2 regions of the Streptomyces sp. NBC_00203 genome follow, and region 1 is predicted to be linked to the other one. Evidence: riboswitches for the same ligand, from Rfam matches in the RefSeq annotation. Region 1 holds a riboswitch; the other holds the start of a gene.
What was found. A riboswitch is a leader RNA that binds a small molecule or an ion and turns the genes downstream of it on or off. The one in region 1 is predicted to bind S-adenosylmethionine.
Positions count from the first base shown of each region.

Region 2: another riboswitch for S-adenosylmethionine. It lies ahead of OG975_RS13070 (aminotransferase class V-fold PLP-dependent enzyme); the one in region 1 lies ahead of thrC (threonine synthase).

Region 1 covers NZ_CP108126.1:4,874,965-4,878,368, forward strand. The annotation lists gene OG975_RS21810 (MoaD/ThiS family protein) at 1-160, opposite strand, end outside; gene thrC (threonine synthase) at 272-1,582, opposite strand; SAM riboswitch class I at 1,600-1,751, opposite strand; gene OG975_RS21820 (glucosyl-3-phosphoglycerate synthase) at 1,926-2,870, shown strand; gene OG975_RS21825 (trehalose-6-phosphate synthase) at 3,008-3,404, shown strand, end outside.
Region 2 covers NZ_CP108126.1:2,843,907-2,847,310, reverse strand. The annotation lists gene trpD (anthranilate phosphoribosyltransferase) at 153-1,217, shown strand; SAM riboswitch class IV at 1,338-1,454, shown strand; gene OG975_RS13070 (aminotransferase class V-fold PLP-dependent enzyme) at 1,658-3,034, shown strand.

The DNA of each region.
Region 1 (3,404 bases):
GCAGCTTGCCCTGGTCGTCCAGCACGCGCGCGGCGATACCCGTGTGGTTCTTCTCCAGGTCGGCGATGACCTCGGCGAGAGTCCCACCCTCGGCACTCACCTCGGCCTTGCCGCCGGTGTAGGTGCGCAGGATGGTGGGGATGCGAACGTTGACGCTCATGCCTTGTGACCTCCGGTCAGGTGGAGCGCCCCAAAGGGGCGCGGGACTGCATCGATATGCGGCTCCGCCGCGGGGCGCGACCAGCCCCTACCGGCCCGCAGACGAAAACGGCTATGCGAGGCCGGCCTCGCGGAACGACTCCAGGTTGGGGCGAATCGTCGCGGTGAGCCCCGTACCGGCCACCGCATCCAACGTCTTGAGACCATCGCCGGTGTTCAGCACAACAGTCGTCAGCGTCGGGTCCAGCAGCCCGTTCTCGATCAGCTTCTTCGTCACGCCGACCGTCACACCGCCCGCCGTCTCCGCGAAGATGCCCTCGGTCTGCGCCAGCAGCTTGATCGCCTCGACCACCTGCTCGTCGTTCACATCCTCCACGGCCCCACCCGTCCGCCGCGCGATATCCAGCACGTACGGCCCGTCCGCCGGGTTGCCGATGGCCAGGGACTTGGCGATGGTGTTCGGCTTCTGGGGGCGTACGACGTCGTGGCCGGCCTTGTAGGCGACGGACACCGGCGAGCAGCCCTCGGCCTGGGCGCCGAAGATCTTGTACGGCTTGTCCTCGACGAGCCCGAGCTTGATCAGCTCCTGGAGGCCCTTGTCGACCTTGGTGAGCTGGGAGCCGGAGGCGATCGGGATCACCAGCTGGTCGGGGAGCCGCCAGCCGAGCTGCTCGCAGATCTCGTACGCGAGGGTCTTGGACCCCTCCGCGTAGTACGGCCGCAGGTTGACGTTGACGAAGCCCCAGCCCTCGCCGGCGGGGTCGCCGATCAGCTCGGAGCAGAAACGGTTCACGTCGTCGTAGTTGCCCTCGATGCCGACGAGCTCACCGCCGTAGATCGCGGCCATGACGATCTTGCCCTGCTCCAGGTCGTGCGGGATGAACACGCAGGAGCGGAAGCCGGCGCGGGCGGCGGCGGCACCCACCGCGCCGGCGAGGTTGCCGGTGGAGGAGCAGGAGAGGGTGGTGAAGTTGAAGGCGCGGGCGGCCTCGATGGCCTGGGCGACGACACGGTCCTTGAAGGAGTGCGTCGGGTTGCCGGAGTCGTCCTTCACGAAGAGCTTGCCGGCGTCGACACCGAGCTCGCGCGCGAGGTTGTCGGCCTGGACGAGCTTGGTCCAGCCGGGGTTGATGTTCGGCTTCTCGGCGACGTCCGCGGGGACGGGCAGGAGGGGCGCGTAACGCCAGATGTTCGCGGGACCCGCTTCGATGCGCTTGCGGAGTTCTTCGGTTTCGTAGGCCGAGAAGTCGTACGCGATCTCCAGCGGGCCGAAACACTCCTCGCAGGCGAAGACCGGGCCGAGCGGGACGCGGTGACCGCACTCGCGGCAGGAAAGCGCGGCGGCCGGACCGAGGTCCACGGAGTTGGCCGAGTCGGCGGAGATTCCGGTGTTCGTGGTGCTTGCAACTGTCTGCGCAGCCATGGAGGCGAGGCCCTTTCTCCTCATCTTCCTCACAGCGCACTTCGCCGTGAGACGGATTTGGCACCTTCCCGAGCCGGGAGCCTCGCGACGACAACGTAGTCGTACGAGACCGGCTGGAGGGTTGCCGGGGCTTCATCGGGCCGTATCCCTCTGCCCCTCTGGATGAGCGGTATTTGATTGTTGAACTGTTGAACACAGTACGGGCTGATGATCCAGGACATGCGATGGTCATCCGCGTTGTTCAAGACTGTAACCGAAGGCCAGGACAGTTGAGATAGTCGTCCGAACCGCGAGATGGATCACACCGTGAGACACCGGGTGATCAGACAGTGAGGAGCCGCCTGTGCTGGAAGAAGTCGAGCGCTGGCTGAGCACACGCTCCTGGTCCGTTACCGACCGCCCGCTCCACAAGCTCATGGCCGCCAAACGCACCTCAGGATCGACGGTCAGCGTAGTGCTGCCCGCCCTCAACGAGGAGGAGACGGTCGGCGAGATCGTCGCCGTCATCCGCCACGACCTGATGCAGCAGGTGCCCCTCGTCGACGAGATCGTCGTCGTCGACTCGGGCTCGACCGACCGCACCTCCGAGGTCGCCGCCGCCGCGGGCGCGCGCGTCGTGCACCGCGACGAGATCCTGCCGCGGATCCCGACCGTGCCCGGCAAGGGCGAGGTCCTGTGGCGGTCGCTGCTCGTGACGAGCGGGGACATCGTCTGCTTCATCGACGCGGACCTCAAGGAATTCTCGTCCGACTTCGTCTCCGGGATCGTGGGCCCGCTGCTCACCGACCCGGGCGTGGACCTGGTCAAGGCCATGTACGACAGACCGCTGGGCGGGGCGGCGGGCCAGGGCGGCCGGGTCACCGAACTCATGGCGCGCCCCCTGCTGAACATGCACTGGCCGCAGCTCGCGGGCTTCGTGCAGCCGCTCGGCGGCGAGTACGCGGCCCGCCGCTCCCTGCTCGAACAGCTGCCGTTCCCCGTCGGGTACGGCGTCGAGCTGGGCATGCTCGTCGACGCCCTGCACCTCGTGGGCCTGGACGCCCTCGCCCAGGTCGACGTCGGCGTCCGCAAACACCGCCACCAGGACGGCCAGGCGCTGGGCCGCATGTCCGCCGCGATCTACCGCACGGCCCAGCTGAGGCTGGCCCGCGGCCACATGATCCGCCCGTCCCTCACCCAGTTCGAGCGCGGCAAGGAGGGTTTCGAGCCGCGCACGTACTCGGTGGACACGGAGGAACGCCCCCCGATGTCCGAAATCGCCGAGTACAGGAAACGAAGGGCCGCGTAGACCGGGCCCCGTCAGGGGCGCGGGGCTGTGACATTTGCGGCTCCGCCGCGGGGCGCGACCAGCCCCCACCGGCCCGCGGGTCGCATACGGCCGAAGTGAACGTTTGAGCGTTTAGGCGGGGGGCTAGATTTCGAGGCATGGCTTCAACGCAGGGCGGAAAAACGCAGGGCGCCCACCGCATCCTGGTCGCGTCCAACCGCGGCCCGATCACCTACGAGGTCGACGAGAACGGCTCGCTGAAAGCCAAGCGCGGCGGCGGCGGGCTGGTCTCGGGCCTGTCCGCGATCGGCCCGGACGCGGGCGCCCAGTGGGTGTGCTCGGCACTCGGCGACGGTGACCGCGAGGCGGTGCGGCGCGGGGTGGGCGAGGACGGCGTACGGATGCTGGACATCGACGCCACCGTGCACGCCGACGCGTACAACGGCATCGCGAACTCCGTGCTCTGGTTCGTCCACCACATGCTGTACCAGACGCCGCTGGAGCCGGTCTTCGACGCGGAGTTCCGGCGCCAGTGGGCGTCGTACGAGGCGTACA
Region 2 (3,404 bases), 2.0 Mb from region 1:
CGGGCATTGATCGCCACGGCAAGAGCCCTCGTCCAGTGCATGGACGGGGGCTCTTTGCCGTCCCCGGGCCTGGATAGGGTGTTCCCATCCACAAGGAGTCCCACAAGGACCCACACAGAGTCCCTTTCCGGGGACCGACCCAGGAGCGGCTTATGAGCGCTGTGAACCCCGCTGGAGGCGACACCGCGGCGGGCCGTTCCTGGCCCGACGTACTGAGCGCGCTGCTCGCCGGGCAGGACCTGAGCGCCGGTGACACGGCGTGGGCCATGGACCGCATCATGAGCGGTGAGGCCGCGGACGCCCAGATCGCGGGCTTCCTGGTGGCGCTGCGGGCCAAGGGTGAGACGGTCGAGGAGATCACCGGCCTCGTGGAGACCATGTACGCCCACGCGAAGCCGTTGCACATCCCGGGGCCGGCCGTCGACATCGTCGGTACGGGCGGAGACCGGGCCAAGACCGTCAACATCTCGACGATGTCCGCCATCGTGATCGCGGGTACCGGGGCGAAGGTCGTCAAGCACGGCAACCGGGCGTCGTCCTCGGCGAGCGGCTCGTCCGACGTGCTGGAGCGGCTCGGCATCAACCTGGACCTGTCGCCCGAGCGGGTGGCACAGGTGGTGGAGGAGGCCGGGATCACCTTCTGCTTCGCGGCCAAGTTCCATCCCTCGATGCGGTTCGTCGGCGCGGTCCGGCGCGATCTGGGGATTCCGACCTCGTTCAATCTCCTCGGCCCGCTGACCAACCCCGCCCGGGTCACCGCCTCGGCGGTCGGCTGCTTCGACACCCGGATGGCGGGGCTCATTGCCGGCGTACTGGCCGAACGCGGCTCGTCCGCGCTGGTGTTCCGGGGTGACGACGGCCTCGACGAGCTGACGACCACGGCCACCTCCCGGGTGTGGGTCGTCCGCGACGGCAAGGTGACCGAGGAGGCCTTCGACCCGCGGGACGTCGGCCTTGAGATCGTCCCGGTGGAGGCACTGCGGGGCGCCGACCCCGAGTACAACGCGGGGGTCGCCCGACGGCTCCTGGACGGCGAGACGGGCGCGGTGCGGGACGCGGTCCTGCTGAACTCGGCGGCGGCCCTGGTGGCCCTGTCGCCGACCGACGTGCCCTTGGTGGACCAGCTCCGCGCCGGGATGGAGAAGGCGGCGCAGTCGATCGACTCCGGGGCCGCGAAGCGGACTCTTGAGCGGTGGGTGGCGGCCAGCAGCGCCTGAGCCGTTGAGTCGTTGAGCCGTACGCAGGCTCCTACGCCGTACGCGATGTGATGCAAGGCGCAGTCCGGATCCTGGACTGCGCCTTGCGCGTCGAAGATCTTCTGGCAGGATGCTGTATCAGGTCATGAGTGACAGTCATGAGGCCCCGGCCGACTGTCCGGCAACCCTCCGTCCGTGGCGGGGTGCCCCGGGTGAAGACCAGGTCGTAGGCAGCGAGGTCTACGGCAAGCGCGGACCCCTCGCCACTCACTTGAGTGGATACAGCCCAGGGGTCCTGGTCGTTCGAGGGAGCCTTCTGTGAGCAAGCGAATGCGATAGGGCGTAGCGCCCCACTTCCGCGTACCCCTTTTCACCTTCTTCGCCTTTCCTGCGCTGAGCCGTCCGTACCCCGGTGTACCCGCTCGCGCAGCGATCCCGCCTGCCTCTCACAGGAGCTCGCCATGTCTGTCTCCACCGCTGCCGCCGACCAGACCGTTTGTGCCCCTCTGCCTGTTCTGGGGCGAGATGTGACCGTCCCGCTCGTCACCGGTGGCGAGGTCACCTACGCCGCACTCGACTACGCCGCCAGCGCCCCGGCCCTGCAGCGGGTGTGGGACGACGTGGCGGCGTACGCCCCCTACTACGGCAGCGTGCACCGTGGCGCCGGCTACCTCTCGCAGCTGTCCACCGACCTGTTCGAGAACTCCCGCAAGACCGTCGCCGAGTTCCTGGACTGCCGCGAGGGCGACCAGGTCGTCTTCACCCGCTCCACCACCGACTCGCTCAACCTGCTCGCCGCCACTCTTCCGGCCGACTGCCAGGTCTTCGTCTTCGAGACCGAGCACCATGCGTCCCTGCTGCCGTGGAAGGACGCCCAGGTCACCTACCTCAACGCCCCGCGCAGCCCGCGCCAGGCCGTCGAGACGCTGGAGCGCGCCCTCGCCGGCCGCACTGTGTCCATTGAAGGGGGCTACGGCCCGGCCCTCGTCTGCGTCACCGGCGCCTCGAACGTCACCGGTGAGCTGTGGCCGGTGCGCGAGCTGGCCGCCGCCGCCCACGCGCACGGCGCCCGTATCGTCCTCGACGCCGCGCAGCTGGCCCCGCACCACCCGGTGTCCGTCCGTGACCTGGACGTCGACTGGGTCGCCTTCTCCGGCCACAAGCTGTACGCGCCCTTCGGCTCCGGTGTGCTCGCCGGCCGCTCCGACTGGCTGCGCGAGGCCGAGCCGTACCTCGCGGGCGGTGGCGCCAGTCGTAAGGTGTCCCGCCGTACGGACGGTGGCGTGGACGTGGAGTGGCACGAGAGCGCCGCCCGGCACGAGGCCGGCTCGCCGAACGTGATCGGCGTCTACTCGATCGCGTCCGCCTGCAAGGCCCTCACCGAGGCCGGCTTCGACACCCTCGTCGCCCGTGAACAGCACCTGATCGACACGGTCCGCGCGGGTCTCGCCGAGGTCCCCGAGGTGCGCGTCCTCTCCCTCTTCGGTGACGACGCCCCGCGGGTCGGCGTGATCTCCTTCGTCGTCGAGGGGTGGAACAGCTCGCACTTCGCCGCGGCGCTCTCCGCGGAGTACGGCATCGGGGTGCGCGACGGTCTGTTCTGCGCCCATCCGCTGGTGCGCACCCTCCTCGGCAGCGACCCGCAGACCCAGGGGGAGTGCGGTGCCCCCGAGGCCGCGCCCGGCGAGAAGTCCCTGAACGCCATCCGTGTCAGCTTCGGTGCGGGTACCCCCGACGAGCACGTCGAGCGCTTCGTCACCGCCGTGCGGGAACTCGTCCGGGACGGTGCGAAGTGGCAGTACCGCACGGAGGACGGCCGCTGCGTCCCCGCGGTCTGAGCCGGCAGTTTCTTCGCCCCCGCCGCCCCTACCCGTCCCATCCGTTCCTGGGGGCTGCGCCCCCAGACCCCCAAAAGACTGCGCAGTTCCCCGCGCCCCTAAAAGGGGCGCGGGGCTGTGTCGATATGCGGCTCCGCGGCGTGGGCGCGAACGGCCCCCGCCCACCCGCAGCCGACGAACCGGGGTGGGTGGGGGATCGCGGGGCGAAGCCCCGCGCCGTCAGGGGCGCGGGGCTGTGTCGATATGCGGCTCCGCCGCGTGGGCGCGAACGGCCCCCGCCCACCCGCAGCCGACGAACCGGGGTGGGCGGGGGATCGCGGGGCGGAGCCCCGCGCCGTCAGGGGCGCGGGGAACTGCGCGAGCAACCCCC